Regions from separate parts of the Herbaspirillum sp. 1173 genome, predicted to be linked through region 2. Evidence: riboswitches for the same ligand, from Rfam matches in the RefSeq annotation. Region 2 holds a riboswitch; the other holds the start of a gene.
The links. A riboswitch is a leader RNA that binds a small molecule or an ion and turns the genes downstream of it on or off. The one in region 2 is predicted to bind cobalamin.
Positions count from the first base shown of each region.

Region 1 (10,426 bases), 530 kb from region 2:
GGCTTGGCCCCGAAGACGCGATAGGACGCCTGCGCCGCCGCCTCGGCCTGGCCCAGTCCGCCCTGCATGGCTTGCTGCAGATCGCGCAGGTAGTGCTTGCGCACGAAGTTCAGGTGTTCCGGCTCGTCGGCGGCGATGGCCAGTTGCACGGCATCGTCGATCAGTTCGATCAGCTGCGGGAAAGCATCGCGGAAGAAGCCGCTGATGCGCGTGGTCACGTCGATGCGCGGACGCTGCAGTTGCTCCAGCGGAATCAGTTCGACCCCGGCCACCTGCCGGTTGCCTTCGCGCCACACCGGCTGCGCGCCCATCAATGAAAGGATCTGCGCCACATCGTCGCCATGGGTACGCATGGCGCTGGTGCCCCAGATGCTGATGGCCACGCTCTCGGGATAGTCGCCGCTCTCGCGGTGATGGCGCTCCAGCACTTCGCGCGCCAGTTGCTGGCCCACGCGCCAGGCCGATTGCGAGGGCACGCTGCGCGGATCGACCGAGTAGAAATTGCGTCCGGTCGGCAAGATGTGGGCCATGCCGCGTGTGGGCGATCCGCTGGGTCCGGCTGGAATGTAGCCACCGCGCAGGCCGTTGAGCTGGTTGCTGATTTCCTCCTCGGTACGCTGCAGGCGCGGCACCAGCTGCTCGCAGGCGAAGGCCAGGATGCGGCGTACGGCGCTGGTGTCGGTAGCCTTGATGGCAGCGGCCGGTACTGCGCGCTTGAGCGGTGCGGCCGGTCGCGCCATGGCGCGCATGCCACCCAGAACGCTGCCTGTGCTTTTTTGCTGGGTCGGTTGCAGGCGCGGCTTTTCTTCGGCGGGGGCACTGAACAGCGGGGCGAACATGGCCTGGATGACTGGCTCGATGGCCTGCACCGCGAAATTGTGCTGCTGCAGGGCCTGCAGCAGCGACAGGCACAGCGCATCGATGGCTTCCAGCGCATCGGCGCGGGTGACGATGGCGCGTCCGGCCGTGCGGGACAGCGCATCGTCGATGTTGAGGCGGCGGCCCTTGTGTTCCAGCAGCATGTCCAGCGACAGGCCGAAGAGACGCGCCACTTCTTCCTGCAGGCCCGGCAGGTCCTGGTTGGGCAGACGCGTCAGGGCCACCAGCATGTCCGGCAGTTGCTGCGCATCGGGCATGCGGCCGAGGATGTGCAGGCCGTCGCGGATCTGGGCAGCGCCCAGTTCGCACAGGTAGCCGTCGAGGTCCTCGATCAGGTGCGCCACACCGGCACCATCCAGCTCGCTCAGCGCGTGCGGCAGCGCGTCGTCGTGCGCATGGTCATGGTCGTGATGATGGTGATGGTGAGGGTCATCGTGATGATGATGTCCGTGATGATGGTGATGCCCATGGTCGTGCCCGTGCTCATGGTCATGATCGTGGTCATGATGCAGCAGCTTGTACTGCAGGTCCGTATCCAGATTGGTCTGCCGTACCAGCTCCCAGATCTGCTGCTGCAGCAGTGGCAGCTTGGCCGGATCGAGCACCTCGACCTGGTAATACTCGTCCACCAGCTGCGTGAGCTGGGCCAGCGCGCCGTAGCTGTCGGCGGTGGTCATGGGCGGCGTCAGGTGGTCCACCACCACGGCATGGGCGCGGCGCTTGGCCTGCGAACCTTCGCCGGGATCGTTGATGATGAAGGGATAGAACAGCGGCACATCGCCCAGCAAGGCATCCGGGAAGCATTCTTCAGACAGGCCCACGCCCTTGCCCGGCAACCACTCCAGGGTGCCGTGCTTGCCGACGTGGACGATGGCATCCGCGCCCCATTCTTCATCCAGCCAGCGGTACAGCGCGTAGTAGTGATGCGTGGGCGGCAGGTCGGGCTGGTGGTAGATGGCGTCCGGGTCCATGCCGTAGCCGCGCGGCGGTTGCAGGGCCACGAAGGCATTGCCCAGATCGAGGCCGGCGATCACCAGATGCTGGTCGTGCACGTAAGCCTCGCCGGGCGCGGCGCCCCATTGGCGCTGCATCCTGGCCTGCAAGACGGCGGGCAAGGCGGCGAACCATTGCGCATAGCGCGCCGCCGGAATGCGCGCGGCAGCGCGGCGCAGCTGGTCTTCGGAGAGCAGGATGTCGTCGTAGGAGCAGCGGTCCACCAGTTCGTGGATCAGGGCCGTACCGGTGTCGGGCAGATCGCCGATGGCATAGCCATCTGCTGCCAGCGCGCGCAGCACGGCCATGAGCGACTCGGGCGCATCCAGCCCCACGGCATTGCCGATCTGCGCGGCCTTGCTGCTGGAATTGGTGAAGATGAAGGCGATGCGTTTTTCTGCATTGGGCGTGCAGCGCAGGCGCACCAGCCGCTGCGCCAGTCCGGCGAGGCGGCGCACGCGGTCCGGCAGGGCCTGGTACTGCACCACGCCCGCTTCACTGGTGTGCTTGAAGGACAGCGGCACCCCGATGATGCGGCCGTCGAATTCGGGCAGGACCACGTTCATGGCCGCATCCAGCGGATTCATGCCGCGCGTGGAATGCTGCCACTGGTCCTGCGTCATGCCGCTGGTGATGGCCTGCAGCACCGGGCGGTTCAACTGTTCCAGCACCGAGACCGACCAGCCCGCCGGCGTGATGCCGCCTGCCGTAATCTCGCCCATGGCGAAGCTGGTGGTGTTGATGATGAGATCGACCCGGCCCTCGGCGAAATACGCCAACGCAGGCGGCAGTGCCGCCCCACTGCCGGCCGACACCCGCAGCGAAGACGTGAAGACTGGCAGCACATCCATGCCGCGCGCCTCCACTGCTGCCACCAGCGCATCGATGAAGGCGGTATTGCCCGAGAGCCAATGCGCCCGGTAGAAGATGATGCCCACCGCCGGCTTGCCCGCCGGGGCCTGAGCGCGCAGGGCCAGCCAGTCGTCGAGGCGGGCGTCCTGTTCGAGGTCGGGATGATAAAGGCCGTGTTCGGGCAAGGCTTGCGCGGGTTCGTAGCCGTAGCCGCTCAGCAGCAGGCGGTCCGACAGACAGCGCAGCAACTGCGCCAGGTTGACGCTGCCGCCGCCGTTGAAATACGCCAGCGCCTGCTGTTGCACATCGGGCGCAGCAGTGGACGCCGCAGCCAGTTCGGCATCGGGCTCGCCGGTGCCGGACAGCACGATCAAGTGCCGCCCTTCGGCGCGCGCAGCGCGCAGCAATTCAGGAAAACCGGCTACTGCACCCAGCCGTCCGAGGACGCGCAGCACGATCACCTGGGCGCTGGCCAGCTCCGTGCGCAGCAGGGTCGCCAGCGTGCGCAGCGGCTGGCCCTGCTCGTCGGTGCCAGATTGCAGGGCTTGCAGGTCGTAGCCCGCTACGGCGGGGAATTCCGCCGGCAACTGCGCGCGTGCAGCAGCCAGCAGCGCCAGGTCGGTCGGGGCGTGCGTCAGCAGGACGATTCGAGCCACGGGATCATGCATCGGAGGCCTCCGCTTCCGGCATCACGTCACCGGTGCCAAGGCGATGGAAGATGAGGTCGCTCACTTCGCGCCCGCCTTCCAGGTGCTCCACCACCACGCGCTCGATGGCGGCGGCATCCTCGCAGCGATACCACACGCCCTCGGGATAGACCACCACCACCGGGGCCTGCGCCTTGCAGGCCACCATGCAGTGGGTACGGGTACGCTTGACGCGCAGCTCGGGGCGGGCGTCAATCTGCTCGCCCAGCACGCCGAACATGGCTTCGGCCAGCACGCCGTTTTCGGTACAACGCGGACCCACGCACATGAGCACGTGACGATGATGAGTTCTCATGGCTTTGATGCTTTACTTTCCCCGGCGCAGCAACGCCGGACAGGGGCCCGTCAGGGCCGGCCCATCAGCCGAAGCGGCGATAGAAGAAACCGGTCAGCCCGCCCAGCGCCAGCCAGAACACGGCATTGGCCGCCGCCGTGGCGCGGATGAAGGCTTGTGCCAGCTCTTCGGGTGCCACGCTGCCATGCACTTCCGGCTGCGGTGCACCGATGAAATGCGGAACCACCAGGAGCATGACGCCGACCAGCTTCCACGGCCAGCCACGGGTGAAGACGAACAGGCCCAGGCTGGCCGCCGTCATGGCGGCGGTCATCACCCACCAGAGCTGGCGCGCCTGCAGCGGTGCGGCCAGGGTACCGGGGACTTCCGGCGGCAAGCCCAGCGAGGGCGCGACGAAGAACACGCCATAACCGGCCAGGCCCCACAGCAGGCCGCTGCGCCAGCTGATCTGGCGTCCGCTCAGGGCAAAGGCCGCCACCAGCAGCAAGGCGAAACCGACCGCCATGCTGACGTTGGCCAGCACGGTGTAGCCGGTGCGCTCGGCGCCGTCAGCCGGCTCCCAGGCATTGGCGTCATGCGCGTGTTCGTGCTCATGTGCGTTCGCATGCGAGTGCTCGTGCGCAGCCGCCTGGGCGGCGGGTTCGTGGACGTGGTCATCGGCCGCGGGGGCCGCCGATTCGCCGGCCTTTTCATATTCCTCGGCCTTGAGGATGATCTTTTCGACCTGGAATTGCTGCACGCCCGACAGCAGCACGCCCGACAAGGCACCTGCCACCACCACAGCCGACGCCATGCGCCGGAATACGGTCCAGTTCATCGTCCGCTCCTCAGTGGCAGGGGAAACCGGCCGAGTGGCGGCCATCGTGGGCAGCATTGTGCAGCTCGACCTTGGAGGCGAAGCCGGCGCCGTAGATCAGCGCCACGCCCAGCGCGAAGGCCAGCAGCGAGGGCGCGATGCGGTCGCGCCAGACCTGGCTGCCGGAGCGGCTGGAAGAGGAAGAATCAGCGGTGTGACGGGCGTCGAGACCGGAGGGAGTGGACATGCGCTTTCCTTGGCAGGTGGATGAAACGAAGGAAGCCACACGGCGAGCGCCCAAGCACAATCCCGCCGTCGGCTGACGGCACCGGTTCACACCAGCGGGAAATGATGGAAGCTTTCCGCATGATCGCCCTCCGCGATGCATTCAAGAACTTGCCTCGGGCCGGTCTCCGGGCTGGCGAGGGGAAGCCTGGGGCTTCGGGACAGGCGCCTTCCCATGCGCGGGGCACAGTGGCGTAGTGCGTGTCCTTCCTCGCTTACCGTTGCGGGGGCAGCGCCGGCTTTGGCCCGATGCTGTGGCACCGGCCGCACCGGCTTCCCGTTTCAATCCCGGGCGCGGCTGCGCACGGAATACCAGAAGCAATGCTAAGGGGCGAAGTATAAAGGCGGGGGCGGGCTTGGGCAACCTGCATTGTCAGCCTGTACGGGGCTGGCGGCAACTTCAGCGGGGCAAGGCGGGCTGGAGCGGTGGGGAGGATGAGGGGGAAGCACTGGAGGAAGCAGCCGGCAGTTGCGGCAAGGCAGGCGAAGCCGCCAGCTTGTAATACAGGCTCATTTCCGCCCCCATGCGGGTGGGAATGCGCGCCACGTACACCGAGCGCTGGCCGGACCGGGGACCGTGCCCGTGCACTTCCATCAGGCACAGGTAGCGTTCCCCCAGGAAGCCCAGCACGGCAAACGAGGCCTTTTGCGGGCGGGACAGCCGGGGGGCACGCTCCGGTGACAGGCCGATGGCGCGGTCAAGGTAGCCGCGATGGGAATTGACGAACAGATAGTCACGTCCGGGTGGCTTGCCGCTGGCATAACCGATGCGCCACTGGCGATTGTCGCCATCAGGCAGATACAGGCTGTAGGGAGATGCCGGGCCGCTTTCCATCACCTCGACCCGCCCTGCGACCGGATCGATGCTGACCCGGCTGAGGGGAAAATGGTCTACGGCCAGGCAACTGGCCAGCACTTCTTCGGGCGGCGAAGGCGGACCGGGCAGCGCCGCCAGACAGACGAACAGCAGGACCAAGGGCAGGCAGCGCAGCGCGCTCTTCTTCCAGAGAGAGGCATGGGCAAGGAAGCAAATCATTGACAGCTCCTTCAACAGACGGCGGATCAGATCGGCTGCAGCAGAAACACAACCGGCCACCATGGTTGCAGAAGGGCAATGCCATGGATATCAGAAAACTCTCAATGAGCAGGAACAAGTCACTTGCCATGGACGGCGTGCGCCCTGTTGTGCGCCCGGCGACAACACCGAGAGGCCGATGTCGGCTCGCGACGGCCTCAGCGCGGCCCGGCGACCATCTCGGCAAGAAAATCGAGGGCGACGAAGTGCCATTGCGCCGATTCGGCGTCATACAGCGCGATCTGGTTGATTTCCCGGCCCGGTTCAGTGCGGCCCGGGATGCGCTCCATGGCCCGCTCGGCATGCCGGTGGCGCTGCTGCGGGTTCAGTTGTTCCAGCCGGGCCGCTGTCTCCGCATGGGCGTAGAGACCGGCACACTCCCATAGCCGGGCGTGGCATTCGAGATCGGCCAGTCCGATGTCCAGCGGGATGCTGTCGATGCTCGCCGACACCTGGGCCACGCGCGCCGACGACAGCCGCACCGGATCGCCCTGCGCGCGCACGGCGATGCGGCCATCGTGCGCGCCCCATGCCAGATGCAGGCAGTACGGCAAGTGGCCCTGATGACGCGCCACCAGTTCATCGGGGGAAAAGGACGCCACCGGCAGTACCTGGTAATCCTCCACAGCCAGACCCAGCCAGAGCGCATCGAGATGCGCATCAAAGGGAGACAGGTAGAGCACCATGGCCTGCGCACCGGCAGCCGGCCCGGCCTTGACCGGCTCGCACAGCACCCGGGCGGTGCTGCTGCCGCTTGGCTGCAGGCGTACCAGCACATGCAGAGGAAGCGCCGCCAGCACAGTGTGGCGGCGGCCAGCGGGAAAACCCATGGACTGCGGAGGATAGGGATACAAGGTGCCACTCCTGACAAGGACGGCGGAGGTGGCAGTCCTGCTCAATTCATCTGCGGTCTCCGCAAAAAGCAGATGCTTTCACAAATGCAAAGCGGCTTGAACGAGAAAAGTCTCAATCAACGCGAAAGAATGGCGGGGAGAGAGGGCAGACTGCAAAGGAGATGGTGCGGGCCGAAATCAGGGCGGTTCCGGGGCGATATGAAAGAAAAAGACAGCGCGCAGTCGCAATGGCCGCGTAACGGCATGTTGCACGCTCGATCGCTCGCAAGACGTGAACGGAAATGCAAAAACCAAGGTCGCGATGGACGGCTGCAAGCGCAACGAAGAACGGCGCGCCTGCTTCGCAAGCGCGCTCAACGACAGCTACTTACATGCGCAAAGGCTTGTCAGAAGGCCGGGGATTGTCGGGCGGATCTTGCACCGGCACCGGCTCATCATCGGGCAGTGCCGGCGGCGGCAGGTTGGGCTCGTTGACCGGCGGGGTTTCTTGGGGAGTGTGCAGGGAATGGTACAAACAGACCTCCTCGGACAGGGCAATTCGGGTGGCAGATCCGGCAGGCAAGCTCAACCCTGGCCGGCCATCGGGTTCTGATGGGGAATCGGGTCCTGGGGCGGCGTCGGATCGAGCGGCGGGACCTCGACCGGCGGGGTGTCCTGGGGCTTGTGCATGGTGTTCTCCTCTGAGGGTAACGGGGTAGTGTGGTCGCCGGGCCGTGCCGGCAGCATGGGCAGCAAGCCATCATCGGCATTGGCCAGCGGGTCTTCGGTGCCGTCGGGCTCAACGACATGGCCGGGATCGGCCACGATGTGATCCGGCACGGGCGCGCCTGACGGCGCAGGCGGCGTGCCGGGTGGACGCAGCAGTGCGGCTGCCGGGGTTTCCGGTGGTCGCGCGCCCTGCGCTGCAGCGGACTCTGCAGCGAGATCCGGACGAGGCAGGTTCATGGCGGTCCTCCTGACAAGGTGGCAAACAATACCTCATCTTACGAAGCCCCTGCCCTGCCCTCAGCCAGACATCGGCCCATTCGCCTGTAGGAAGGCCGGAAAAAAAACGCCGCCAGCCCCAAGGGGTGGCGGCGTCATCGGCATGCGCAATGCAAGACGTCAGCGCATTCAGCTGGCCTTGAGCGCGCGCGTCACGATTTCTTGCGCTTCGGCGAAGATGCGGTCCAGATGCGCCTGGTCGCGGAAGCTCTCGCCATAGATCTTGTAGATGCTTTCGGTACCGGAAGGACGGGCCGCGAACCAGCCATTGTCGGTGACGATCTTCAGGCCGCCGAAGGGCTTGCCGTTGGCCGGTGCGGTCGTCATCACCTCGCGGATGGTCTCGCCGGCCAGCTCGGTCGACGTCACATCCTGCGGCGACAGTTTGGACAGGCGCGCCTTCTGCTCCGGCGTGGCGGCGGCTTCCTTGCGGCCATTGACAGGCGCACCCAACTGGCGGGTCAGGTCCTGGTAGATCTGACCGGGATCATTGCCGGTGCGGGCGGTCATCTCGGCGGCCAGCAAGGCGGCGGTGATGCCGTCCTTGTCGGTGCTCCAGGGCTGGCCGTCGAAACGCACGAAGGAGGCGCCGGCGCTTTCCTCGCAACCGAAGCCCAGGCTGCCGTCGTACAGGCCATCGACGAACCACTTGAAACCGACCGGCATCTCCAGCAGCTTGCGGCCCAGGTGATCGGCCACGCGATTGATCATCTGGCTCGACACCAGGGTCTTGCCCACGGCCGCGTCAGCACGCCAGGCCGGACGATGGCGGAACAAGTAATACACCGCCACCGACAGGTAGTCGTTGGCCGGCAGGAGGCCGGTGCTTTTGGCGACGATGCCGTGGCGGTCATGGTCGGTGTCGCAGGCCATGGCGACGTCGAAGCGATCCTTCAGGGCGATCAGCTCGCTCATGGCATAGGGCGAGGACGGATCCATGCGGATCTGCGCGTCCCAGTCCAGCGGCACGAAGCGGAAGCTGGCATCGACATCGGTGTTGACCACTTCCAGGTTGAGCTTGTAGCGATCGGCGATGGCCGACCAGTAATGCAGGCCGGCACCGCCCAGCGGATCCACCCCGATCTTGACGTTGGCCGCCGAGATGGCCCCCAGGTCGATGATGTTGGGCAGGTCGCCCACGTAGTTGTCGAGATAGTCGTAGCGGCGCGTGGTCTCGGCCTTCAGGGCCTTCTCGAAGCTGACGCGGCGCACGCCTTCCAGCTTCTGCTCCAGATAGCCATTGGCGCGCTTCTCGATCCAGCTGGTGACGTTGGAATCCGAGGGACCGCCATTGGGCATGTTGTACTTGAAACCGCCATTGTCCGGCGGGTTGTGCGAGGGCGTGACCACGATGCCATCGGCCAGCTTGTCACGATGCACGCGGTTGTGCGTGAGGATGGCGTGCGAGACGGCTGGCGTGGGCGCATAGGGGCTGCCCTCGGCCAGCATGGTCACCACTTCGTTGGCGGCCAGCACTTCCAGTGCGCTGTGCCAGGCCGGTTCCGACAGGGCGTGGGTATCGATGCCCAGGAACAGCGGCCCCTTGAAACCCTGCTCCTTGCGGTAGTCGCAGATGGCCTGCGTGATGGCCAGCACGTGCCATTCGTTGAAGCTGTGCAGATTGGCATTGCCGCGATGGCCGGAGGTACCGAACGCCACACGGTGGCTGGCTTCGGCCACATCAGGACGCAGGCTGTAGTAGTTCGACAGCAGCACCGGCAGGTTCACCAGGGCTGAGGGTGCGGCACGCTTGCCGGCGAGGGGATTGACGCTACTCATAGGTTTGTTCTGGATGAATGGATATCTGAGGAAACGAGGTGGCACGGCCACTTCGCTACTTGATCTTTTTTCAACGTCCCGGACATTGTAACGCCAGGATGGCGCGCTGCAGCATCGATATGAAGATTCTTGCAGAAAGCTTGCCGCGAGGCACTGTTCACGGGGCTTTGCGGGCCACGGCGATGCGGGGATGCTGGTGACGCATGAAGCTTCTTGCCGAAAAGCAAAACGCGTCCGGGCCAAGGCACGGACGCATTCGGTCAGGGCAGAAACACCGGCCGCGCCCCTTCAGGCGTGGCCGCGTGCAGGCCTGGTCAGGCTCGCCGGAAAGCGCGCACGATCACCAGCAGCACGATGGCACCCAGCGTCGCGGTGACGATGGAGGCCAGGATGCCGCCACCCACGGCGATGCCCAGCAGGCCGGCGAGCCAGCCACCGATGACGGCACCGACGATACCGATGAGGATGTCAGCCAGCAGACCGAAGCCGCCACCCTTGACCAGCACACCGGCCAGCCAGCCGGCAACGGCGCCAATGATCAGCCATGCGATGAGTCCGTGTTCCATGATGTTCCCTTTCAATCGTTCTGTCGTTCTTGGGTTGATGTCGGAAACCGTGCAATGCAGGGGCTTCCTCTTGCTTCCACTTCTCTGCAAGCGCTCTGCGCAACAGATGAGGTGATGATAGAAAAGCGCGCGTCGGCAAGGTATCGGACAGCGGCCCATTTCCTTGTAGGACAAGCCCGGCATGTGGCGCTGTTGAGCCGATCAGCGCCAGGCCACGCTGGTTTGCGGCGCGCAAAGCGGTCATGGCCGCGCCTTCCTCTTTTCCTACATCGCAAAAGGCGGCATTCCTATAGAGAGGAAGCGCGAGTTTTTTTACTCTTGCTGCACATAAGCGCAGTGCAGCATCGAACACAGCCTCCAT
Region 1 is NZ_JAVDSP010000001.1:1,105,297-1,115,722, forward strand. Features, by position in the region: gene J2X56_RS05015 (cobaltochelatase subunit CobN) at 1-3,392, opposite strand, end outside; gene J2X56_RS05020 (ferredoxin) at 3,385-3,726, opposite strand; gene J2X56_RS05025 (CbtA family protein) at 3,791-4,543, opposite strand; gene J2X56_RS05030 (CbtB domain-containing protein) at 4,554-4,769, opposite strand; cobalamin riboswitch at 4,909-5,139, opposite strand; gene J2X56_RS05035 (hypothetical protein) at 5,208-5,843, opposite strand; gene J2X56_RS05040 (hypothetical protein) at 6,041-6,736, opposite strand; gene J2X56_RS05045 (hypothetical protein) at 7,104-7,250, opposite strand; gene J2X56_RS05050 (hypothetical protein) at 7,301-7,681, opposite strand; gene pgm (phosphoglucomutase (alpha-D-glucose-1,6-bisphosphate-dependent)) at 7,850-9,499, opposite strand; gene J2X56_RS05060 (GlsB/YeaQ/YmgE family stress response membrane protein) at 9,814-10,065, opposite strand.
Region 1: linked by a shared signal. The riboswitch ahead of J2X56_RS05030 (CbtB domain-containing protein) and the one ahead of J2X56_RS07295 (TonB-dependent receptor) in region 2 are both predicted to bind cobalamin.

Region 2 (10,426 bases):
GCGGGAAGTCAGGTCATATTCGTAGCCGATCCCCAACTGGTAACCAATACCGGACTGCGCGTGGGAAGTGGATCTGCGGTACGCATAGGGCCCTTCCTCTGCGGCCTCCAGAGAGACCTGGGAATGCATCAGGCCTCCTTTCAGATACAGCCCGGGAATGAACGCGGTCAATTTGTAGATCGCAAGCAGGTCGAAACCATGGGTGTTGGCCGTCAGATGCCAGCGATAGGGGCCAGCGTTGCGTTCTTCTCGCTTGAAATCACCCAGATGGAAATATCCCGATTCCAGGGAAAAATTGGGAGTGAACTGATAGCCGACGGACAGCCGCACGGCACCAGCCCGGGCGCTTTCGTCATATTCGTCTCGTGACGGGCCGTCATTGCCGTCGTTGACGGCATAGCTGACCGAGCCGCCTTCCAGACCGACATAGATGCCGGTCGCCGGCCTGGACTCCTGCGCAAAGCCCACGGTCGACATAGCCAATGCCGCAGTGGCGGCGATTAAATGGATTACCTTCATCTGCATATCTCCCACGAAGTTGATCGAATCGTTGCGATCCCGGAGGCGTGTGCCGCTGCCCTCGGGAACGAGCTCCTGACGTAGCACGGAGGTGCTGTGCCAAGCCGGGCGCGATCATAGGAGTTGATGAGGAGAAGTCATCCGAATGCGAGAAAAATGAGTATTTTCCTCGATGAATAGCGAAGGTCCGCTCGAAATGGAATGAAGTGCAAGCGAAAAAACAAGTCGCTACAGGGGCTGGCATGGGTGCCTGTACGCTGCATGCGAACGAAAAAAAATCCCTCCACCAGGGAGGGATTTCAAGACCCGCAAAACTGCAGGTAAAGCTTAGAACTTGTACTTCACGCCAGCCGAGTACAGATTCATCTTGTTGTCGCTTTCGCCACCCAGCTTTTCGAAGCGGGTGTAGCCAACGTTGATGCCAACGTTCTTCGCCACGGCGAACTCATAGCCCAGGCCGTACAGGTAACCGGTACCGGTTTGCGAGAAGGAGCTCGTGCCGGACGGCTGGCTCAGTTCCAGGGAAACCTTGGAACGGGTCGCACCCGCCTTCAGGTACAGGCCTGGCACGAATTCGGTGAACTTGTAGATCACGGACAGATCGGCGCCCTTGACGTCAGCCTTGACGTTGTAACGCACGGTACCGGTGCGGTTGGTACCGTCTTGCTTGAAGTCGTCGGTGGCGAAGTAACCCAGTTCGATCGCGAAGTTCTTGTTGATCTGATAACCAACCAGGGCGCGCAGGGCACCGGTTTCGTTGGTTTCGGAGGTCTTCACGCCGTTGGTCGGGGTAGCGATGCTGCTGATGGTGGCGACGCCGCCTTCCAGGCCGATGTACACGCCGCTGTCAACGGTCTGCGCTGCCACCGAACCGGCGGCCATCATTGCTGCGATTGCTGCAACTGCTGCTGCGATATTCTTTTTCATTCCTGATATCCCTAAATAATTGTCAGTACTTCGTCAGGGTTTTCCCCGGCGGCAATTATATCGGGAGGCGAGAATTCGTAAATATTGGTAAAGAGTTTTCTGTTGATTTTTTGAGCTCTTTTGCTGAAAAACAACATATCAGCAGATGAGAATACGAAGCTTCTTTCAAACCCTGCGCTTCTCCTGCTCACCCTGGCTCGCCACGAAAACCACACCGTCCAGGCTTGCGACCGGGAAGAAGCGGCATCCATACGCCGCCTCCAGCGCTGCAGGCTGCAGGATGGCTTCCGCGGTGCCGCCGTGCGCGGTGCTGCCGTCGAGCAGCAGGATATGCGAGGCAAAGCGCCGCGCCAGATTGATATCGTGACAACTGGCTACCACGGCCCTGCCCTCCTGCGCCCATTCCTGCAGCAATTGCATTACCTGCAATTGGGCCGCGATATCCTGATGCGAGGTCGGCTCATCCAGCAGACAGAGCGCGGGAGCCTGCACCAGCAAGGTCGCCAGCGCCACGCGCTGGCGCTCCCCGCCGGACAGCCGCAACAGATCCTGTCCCGCCAAGCCGGACAGGCCGACCTGTTCGAGGGCGGACAAGGCCAGCGCGCTGTCCTTCTCCGGCGCGCCCCAGCCATCGCCATGGGCAAAGCGGCCCGCCATGACGGCATCCAGCACCTGCAGCGAAAACGCATCCTGTTGATGTTGCAACAGCAGGCCGCGCTGCAAGGCCAGTTGCGACGGCGAAAAGGACGACAGCGCCCTTCCCTGCAGCAGAACCTCGCCGGCATGCGCCGCCTGCAAGCCGGCCAGTACATGCAGCAGGCTGCTTTTGCCGACCCCGTTGCGCCCCAGCACGCACCAGAATTCACCCGCGCGCACCTGCCAGTCCAGCGCCTGCAGCAGGACACGCTCACCCGCGCACACCGCCAGCTGGCGGGTCTGCAGAACGGGCACTGAAGAATGCGTCATATTCGTCATGGGCGGCTCCGCGCCAGCAGCCACAGGAACATTGGCACGCCCACCAGTGCCGTGATCACTCCCACCGGCAGTTGCACCGGTGCGGCCACGGTACGCGCCAGCAAATCCGCCAGCGTCAGCATGGCCCCGCCGCCAAGGACACAGGCCGGCAGCAGCAGGCGCTGGTCATTGCCGACCAGCAGGCGCAAGCCATGCGGCACCACCAGTCCGACGAAGCCGATGGTCCCCGCCATCGCCACGGCACCGGCCGTGCAGGCCGCCGTTACACACAGAAGCATCACCCGCAGCCGCATCACCGGCACGCCCAGCAACTGCGCAAAGGCATCGCCGCGTGCCAGCAGATTGAGCGAGGGCGCATGACGCCAGCTCCACAGCAATGCCAGCAGCAACACCGGTGCCATCAAGGACAGCAGGCGCGCATCGTCGAGGTCGCCGATCAGCCAGAACACCATGCCGCGCAACTGCGCATCCGGCGCAATCGACAGCGCCAGCGAAATCAGCGCACCGAATCCCGCTGCCAGCATCACACCCGTCAGCAACAGGCGCTGGCTGGACAACAAGGGAGACACCGCCAGATGCCGCAGCGAGGGACGCACCAGCCCGAACAGCAGCAGCATCGCCAGCCCCGCGCCCAGCAAGGCGCCGGGTGCGGTGACGGCCTGTACCGGCCAGCCCAGCCGCAGGGCTGCCAGCATGGCCAGCAAGGCCCCGGCCGCCGAACCGCCCGACAAGCCCAATACATAGGGATCGGCCAGCGGATTGCGCAACAGTACCTGCATCAGCGCCCCCGACAGGGCCAGCGCGCCGCCCACGGCAAAGGCGGTCAGCGCGCGTGGCACGCGCAGCGACAGCAGCATCGCCAACTGGTCGGCGGAGGCCGAAGGACGCAAACAGCCAGTACTGCCGCACAGCACCGCCGCCGACAAGGCCAGCAGGGACAGCAGCAGCAAGGTGCACAGCACAGGCAGGTAACGTCGCATCGGGGCCAGGATCAGGTCAGCATCAGAAGTCGTAGCGGGCGGTGAATTTCAAGGCCCGTCCGTCCTCCGGATAGATGCCCGAGACCGCCCCGCCACTGCAGTCATACGCCTGCGAGTAATACTTGCGATCAGCCAGATTGGTCCCCGTGACGGCAAATTCCCAGGCGCTGACACGCACCGCATACCGCGCATCGAAGGTAGTGAACGAAGGCATGCGCGCGCAGGTGTTGGCGAAGTCGTTGCCCATGCGCTGGCGGTCCACCCAGCGTGCACCGACGTCGGCGCTTTGCTGTCCGGACTTCCAGTTCAGGCGGGTCGACAGGGTATTGGCCGGCACCAGCGCCAGTTGCTTGCCGCTGTTGTCGCCTTCCTCGAAACGCGCATTGATGTGCTGGTAGGTGGCACTCCAGCCCAGGGTCTCGGTCAGCTGCACACGGCCTTCCAGTTCCACACCCTGATGGCGGGTGGGGGCCAGGTTGCTGTTGGCCCCGAAGCCACCGTTGGCGGTCGGGTCATAATACAGCTCGTCGCGCACGCGATGGCGGAACCAGCGCAGCGTCACCTGGCGCGCCGTATGGCCCAGGGTCGCGCCCAGTTCCAGGTCATGCGAGACCTGCGGTTTCAGGACCGCGCCGCTGGGCAAGGCCGTGAAGCCGTTCTCGTCGGCAGTTGCCAGACGATAGCTCTGGCCGGTCTTGACGAAGCCGCGCAGCAGCGGCAGCGGCGCATAGCTGGCTTGCAGATCCCAGGCATTGACGGCGCTGGTGCGGCCATAGGCGCCGGAATCGCTCTGCTGGGTGAACTGCTCGCGGCGCACGCCGGCAGCGAGGCGGGCGTTGCGGTCAAACTCGATTTCATCGCGCAGGTACAGCGCCTTCGAATGCTGGGAGGCATCGCTGTTGCCATAGCTGGCATTGGTGGCCGAACTCCATTCGGCCAGGTCCACACCGGCAATGGCTTCGTTCTTCCACAGGCCGCTGTCGAGCACGTGACGCAGGCGCGGCGAGAACTGGGTGGTCCGGATGTTGGCTTGCGCGGTGGAGCCGCTGCTGACATAGGTGGAGCGCGAAATCTTCTCCCGATGCGACAGCTCGGCCGCCACGTCGAAGGCACCGAAGCGGCGCTCGAGGAAGGCCGTGATGCTGTCATTGTCGTAGGAGCCATGATCCAGCGGCTTGCTGGTCTGGCGCGCATTGGCGTCATATTGCGCCTGGCTCAGGCTGCCCGGCAGGCCGAAATCGGCGCGCGACAAGTTGGCGCGCAGGCCGAAGCGCCAGTCGCTGGCGAACCACTGCACCGTGGTACTGAAATTTTCCTGATTGGACTTGCTGTTGTCGCGCCAGTTGTCGGCATGCGACTTGGCATAGCTGGCGTCGATGGACATGTTGTCCCAGCCGCGCGAAACCGCTGCCCGGCCGGCGCGCTGACCGTTGCTGCCGACCTCGCCGATCACGGTTCCGCGCACGGTATTGGCCTGCGGGCGGCGCGTGATGATCTGGATGGTGCCGCCGGTAGCGCCGCTGCCATACAGCACGCTGCTGCCGCCGCGCACGATCTCGATGCGCTCGATGGTTTCGATGGGGATCGCCGACAGCAGCGGCGTGGCCAGTTCATTCTCGGAAATGCGCACGCCATCGACCAGCACCACCATGTTCTGGTCGCCATTGGTGCCGAAGCCGCGCAGGTCCAGCGGGAAGTCGCGCGGGCCGGACAGGCTCTGGCGCCCATAGACGCCGCCCAGCTTGCGGATGGCTTCGTTGGCGTTGTCGATGCCGGCTTCGCGGATCTGCTCGGCGGTGATGACGGTGGCAGCGACCGGCGGGAATGCCGGATCATTGGGGAAGCGCGAGGCCGAGACCACTACCGCCGACAGCGGCTGGCTGGTATCGGCGGCGTGGGTCGAGGCTGCGAAAGCCGAAAGAATCAGCGCACTGGCAGTGCGCAGGGCAATACGGGGGCGAGGACCGCCACAGCGGGCCTGGAAATAAGCGATATGCATGAAAAATCAGGTAAAGAATCTGTGCAGCCAGCCTCCCCGCGGGCCGCAATCAACGGAAAACCGCACCAATACTGGCTGTGCGGGCTCCTCCTGTTCTGGCCGGTCTCCGGACTGCAGGCATGACCATCGGCCTTCCCATGTGGCGAAGTGAACGTTCGCGCAAAAACACAGTGGCGTGGAAGAGGTCTCGCCGGCGAGACGCGACGCATCGTCACATCGTCGCCGGCACCTGGTTACCGTTGCGGGGGCAGTACACCTTGGCTGACCGCCCTGCTGGCTGCAGGCGGCCTGGCGCGTGTTTCCCGTTTAACTGCCGGCGAGGACACGCCGGCGGGCACCAAAACCGCGCCATTGTAGGCGTGCAGCGTACACGCCACAAGCCGCAGCACCCAGGTGATGTAAATCAGCACAAGCGGGACAGCCGCAATTGCTTTCAGGAAAAAGCCGGATAAAATCCATCCTCAGCAGTGATATATAGAAAAAATTCGATTTTTCTATCAAAAAACATTTGAATCGCGGTTCTTGCCAATTTTTTGTGGTGGGGCCGAAAAATTGAAACAAATGGGGGATTTCACTCGCTGTTTGGCCGATGAGATCACGCCAAGCGGTCCTATACTCGGCGCCATGGCATCGTCGACCGGCGGACCCTTGCGGGGTCGGCCGGCCTCACTGTCATCCTGAACGTTGTCGTGGTCTGCGGGCCTTCAGAGACTGCCTCTGGCTGCCGATATCTGTCTGATATCGGGGCGGTGGTAGTGGCTGTGCCTCCCGGAACGACGCATTAGATCCGCCTACGGGCAACTTTGCACAGCAGTGCGCCGACGAGCGCACACCTTTGTTGGGAGAATCAGTAATCATGAGCGACGACGTTGATCTGGAAGCATTGTTTGACGAAATTTCCTCGCAGACGCTACCGGGCATGACTGCCGAACCGGCTGCCGCCGCCCCCGCCGCCGCCGGCACCGAAGAAGCGGCTGCAGGCGAACAGGAGGACCAGAGCGACAAGCCCATGTACGAACGCCTGGGCGGCATCGTGCGCCTGCTGCACGACTCCATGCGCGAACTCGGCTACGACCGTTCGCTGACCGACGTGGCCGAGCAGATCGGCGACGCCCAGAGCCGTCTGGAACACATCGCCACCCTCACTGAGCAGGCCGCCAACAAGGTGCTCAATGCGCTGGACTCCGGCATGCCGGCCCAGGACCGCCTGCAGGAGCAAGCCAAGGACATCAACGCGCGCTGGACCAAGCTGTATGCCGGCCAGATGAACATCGAGGAATTCAAGGCACTGGCGGGCGACTCGCAGAAGTTCTCCAATTCGGTGATGGAATCGACCGAGGCGGAAAAGGCGCGCATGCTGGAAATCATGATGGCCCAGGACTTCCAGGACATCACCGGCCAGTTGATCAAGAAGATCGTGGCCATCACCGCTTCCGCCGAGCGCGAGCTGGCGCAACTGCTGCGCGACAATGCACCGCCGGAAGTCAAGGCGCAGATCGATGCCGAAAAACCGGTAACCCTGATGAATGGCCCCTCCGTGGGCGGCACCGCCATGGGTCAGGACGATGTGGACGACTTACTCGATAGCCTGGGGTTCTAATGGATGACGAAATGCTCAAGGATTTTGTCGTTGAAGCGTTGGATCTCGCCACCAACGTGGAAGAGCACCTGCTGACGCTGGAACGACATCCTGATGACCTTGAAATCCTCAACGCGGTCTTCCGCGCATTCCACACCATCAAGGGTGGCGCCGGGTTCGTGAACCTGCCGGCCATGGTGTCGGCCTGCCACCTGACCGAAAACCTGTTCGATGCGCTGCGCACCGGCAAGGCCCCGGTCACGCCGCTGGCCATCGAAGCAGCGCTGCAGGCCAGCGGCTTCGTGGCCGACCAGTTGAACGAATTGTCCAACGGTGCGGCACCCGACAGCCTGGCCTCCATGCCGGCCGAACTGAAGGACATCCTGACCCAGGCCATCGAAGGCAAGAGCGAATCCACGCCGGCCCCTGCCCCAGCGGCAGCAGCGGCAGCTGCGCCTGCCCCGGCAGCCGCAGCACCGGTGGCCGCGCCCGCAGCCGCCGCTGCAGTGGCCGCCGTCAGCGTCGATGGCAGTGCCAGCGTGATGAAGAATGGCGAACTGGACTGGCCCGCCCTCTACCAGGCCCTGGTGCCCGGTGCGGCTGCCGCGCCGGTCGCGGAGGGTAGCGCCGAGGCGGCCCCGGTGGCTGCCGCCGCAGCGGCACCCGCTGCTGCCGCGCCTGCCGCGCCCGCAGCCGATGGCGAGCCCAAGGCCGCCGCGCCGGTACAGCAGAATCGGCGCGCCACCGATTCCCCTGGCGGGGCCAAGGAAGAAAGCATCCGTATCGATGCCGTCAAGCTGGACGCCCTGCTGGAAGTGGCCGGCGAATCGGTGCAGGCCGCCAACCAGGCTGCCGTGCTGCTGGAAAAGCTGCAGCAGTTCAAGTTCGAAGGGACCGCTGCGGCCCTGATGTCGACCCTGGCCGAAACCCTGGGCCGCGCCTCGCGCTACTCCAGCGAACTGCAACGCGCCACGCTGTCCACGCGCATGCAGCCGGTCGGCCGCCTGTTCCAGAAATTCCCCCGACTGGTGCGCGAACTGGCCAAGGACCTGGGCAAGGACGTCGACCTGGTCATCACCGGTGCCGAAACCGAAGTCGACCGCGTGGTGGTGGACAGCCTCTACGACCCGCTGGTGCACATGCTGCGCAACTCGCTGGACCACGGTATCGAAGTGGACCGCGCCGCGGCCGGCAAGCCCAACAAGGCGACCATTTCGCTCAACGCCTGGCAGGCCGGCAGCAGCGTCATGATCGAAGTCTTCGATGACGGCAAGGGCATGGACCCGGACATGCTGCGCAACAAGGCGCTGGCCAAGGGCCTGATCAACGAACACCAGGCGCTGACCTCCGACGAAGCCTTGCAGCTGGTGTTCCTGCCCGGTTTCTCCACCAAGGAAGTGGCCTCCAGCGTCTCCGGACGCGGCGTGGGCATGGACGTGGTCAAGACGGCGGTGGAAAAGCATCGCGGCACCATCCGCATCGAATCCACCATCGGCAAGGGCACCAAGTTCTCGATCCGCCTGCCCATCGAACTGTCGATCATCCCGACCATGCTGGTGCGCTGCGCCGGTGCTCCGCTGGCCCTGCCGATGGCGGTGGTGGAGCGCGTGGTCGAGCTGCCGGAAACCTTCGACGAAGTCGGCGGCGCCCCGGTGCTGCGCGACCAGGGCCGTCCGCTGCCGGTCAATTCGCTGGCCGGCGTGCTGGGCTACGAGCCGGGCAATGAGCGAGTGGGTATCGTCATGGCGGTTCCCCACCCCTACATCCTGGGCGTGGAATCGGTGGAAGGCACGGCCGATCTCGTGATCAAGCCGCTGACCGCAATCCACACTGCCGGCATCACCGGTACGGCCCGTTCGGCCGAAGGTGAACTGGTGCTGGTGGTGGGCCTGTCCTTCCTGCTGGATGGCTGCCGCGATCTGGAGCGCACGGCGGTGGCATAAGATTGCCGCCAAGCGCTGCAAACGCAAACGGCCGGATCTGCAAGGATCCGGCCGTTTTGTTTCAGGCCTGGCGCACTGCTCGGCGCCGGGCCTTAAGCCTTAAAGTTCATACATGTCCTTCTCGCCTTCCATGACCTGCGCAATCAGCTTGCGATTGAGGGTCGGTGCCAGCAATTCAATGAAGGTATAGACATATCCCCGCAAATACGCCCCTTGCTTCAAGGCAACCCGCGAGACATTGGTGCCGAACAGATGGCCGGCCGGAATGGCCCGCAAGCCACGGTCGCGCTCGGCATCGAAGGCGATGCCGGCGATGATGCCCACGCCCATGCCCAGCTCGACATAGGTCTTGATCACATCGGCATCGATGGCTTCCAGCACCACGTCAGGCTTCAACTGGCGCAGCGAGAAGGCATGGTCGATCTTGCTGCGGCCGCTGAAAGCGGAATCGTAGGTAATCAGGGGATTGCCGGCAATCTCTTCCAGCGTCAGGCTTCTGGACTGCAGCAAGGGATGATCCGGCGGCACCACCACCACGTGCTCCCACTGATAACAAGGCAGCGAGACCAATCCCTCGCCTGAAGCCAGCGCTTCAGTGGCGATGGCAATATCCGCCTGGTCGTTGCGCACCATCTCGGTGATCTGCTTGGGGTTACCCTGCAGCAAGGAAAGATGCACTTTCGGATACTTCTGCGTGAAGGCCTGCACCACCTTGGGCAGCGCATAGCGCGCCTGGGTGTGGGTGGTGGCGATGGTGAAACTGCCGCTGTCATGGGCGGCGAATTCCTTGCCGATACGTTTGAGGCCATCCACTTCCTGCATGATCAGCTCGACCGAGCGCAGCACCGCGCGGCCCGGCTCGGTCAGGCCGCGAATACGCTTGCCGTGGCGCGTGAAGATGTCCACGCCCAGCTCCTCCTCCAGCTCGATGATGGCCTTGGAGACCCCGGGCTGCGAGGTATACAGAGCCTTGGCGGCCTCCGTGAGGTTGAAGTTCTGCCTTACCGCTTCACGAACGAAACGGAATTGATGAAGATTCATGTGGGAATTCCTTCGCTTCTACCTGGTATGGCGGCGCACCGCGCCTGCCTTGCTGGCCTCACCGGCCTTACCTGCCTCGTTTGGCGCATTTCCATATGCCAAAGGCGTATATAAGCAAATAAATACTATGTAGTTTGGTTTGAAACATAAGTTTATTACGATTCGCAGACTAATGGGCGAGGTGTTATGACTGTTTCTTATGTAGTAAGCGGATTTGCCGTTGGACTGCTGGTCGGACTGACCGGGGTCGGTGGCGGCTCGCTCATGACACCGCTGTTGACCTTGCTGTTCGGCATTCATCCCTCGGTGGCGGTGGGCACCGACCTGGCGTTCGCCTCCGCCACCAAGACCGCCGGCACCCTGGCCCATCGTTTCAAGGGTACGGTGCGCTGGGAGGTGGCGCGCCGCCTGTCCTATGGCGCCCTGCCCGCTGCGCTCGTGACCACCCTGCTGCTCAAGCACT
Region 2 is NZ_JAVDSP010000001.1:1,631,345-1,641,770, forward strand. Features, by position in the region: gene J2X56_RS07275 (outer membrane protein) at 1-519, opposite strand, end outside; gene J2X56_RS07280 (outer membrane protein) at 847-1,446, opposite strand; gene J2X56_RS07285 (ABC transporter ATP-binding protein) at 1,612-2,412, opposite strand; gene J2X56_RS07290 (iron ABC transporter permease) at 2,418-3,401, opposite strand; gene J2X56_RS07295 (TonB-dependent receptor) at 3,424-5,400, opposite strand; cobalamin riboswitch at 5,480-5,757, opposite strand; gene J2X56_RS07300 (protein phosphatase CheZ) at 6,257-7,000, shown strand; gene J2X56_RS07305 (chemotaxis protein CheA) at 7,000-8,922, shown strand; gene J2X56_RS07310 (CysB family HTH-type transcriptional regulator) at 9,022-9,963, opposite strand; gene J2X56_RS07315 (sulfite exporter TauE/SafE family protein) at 10,150-10,426, shown strand, end outside.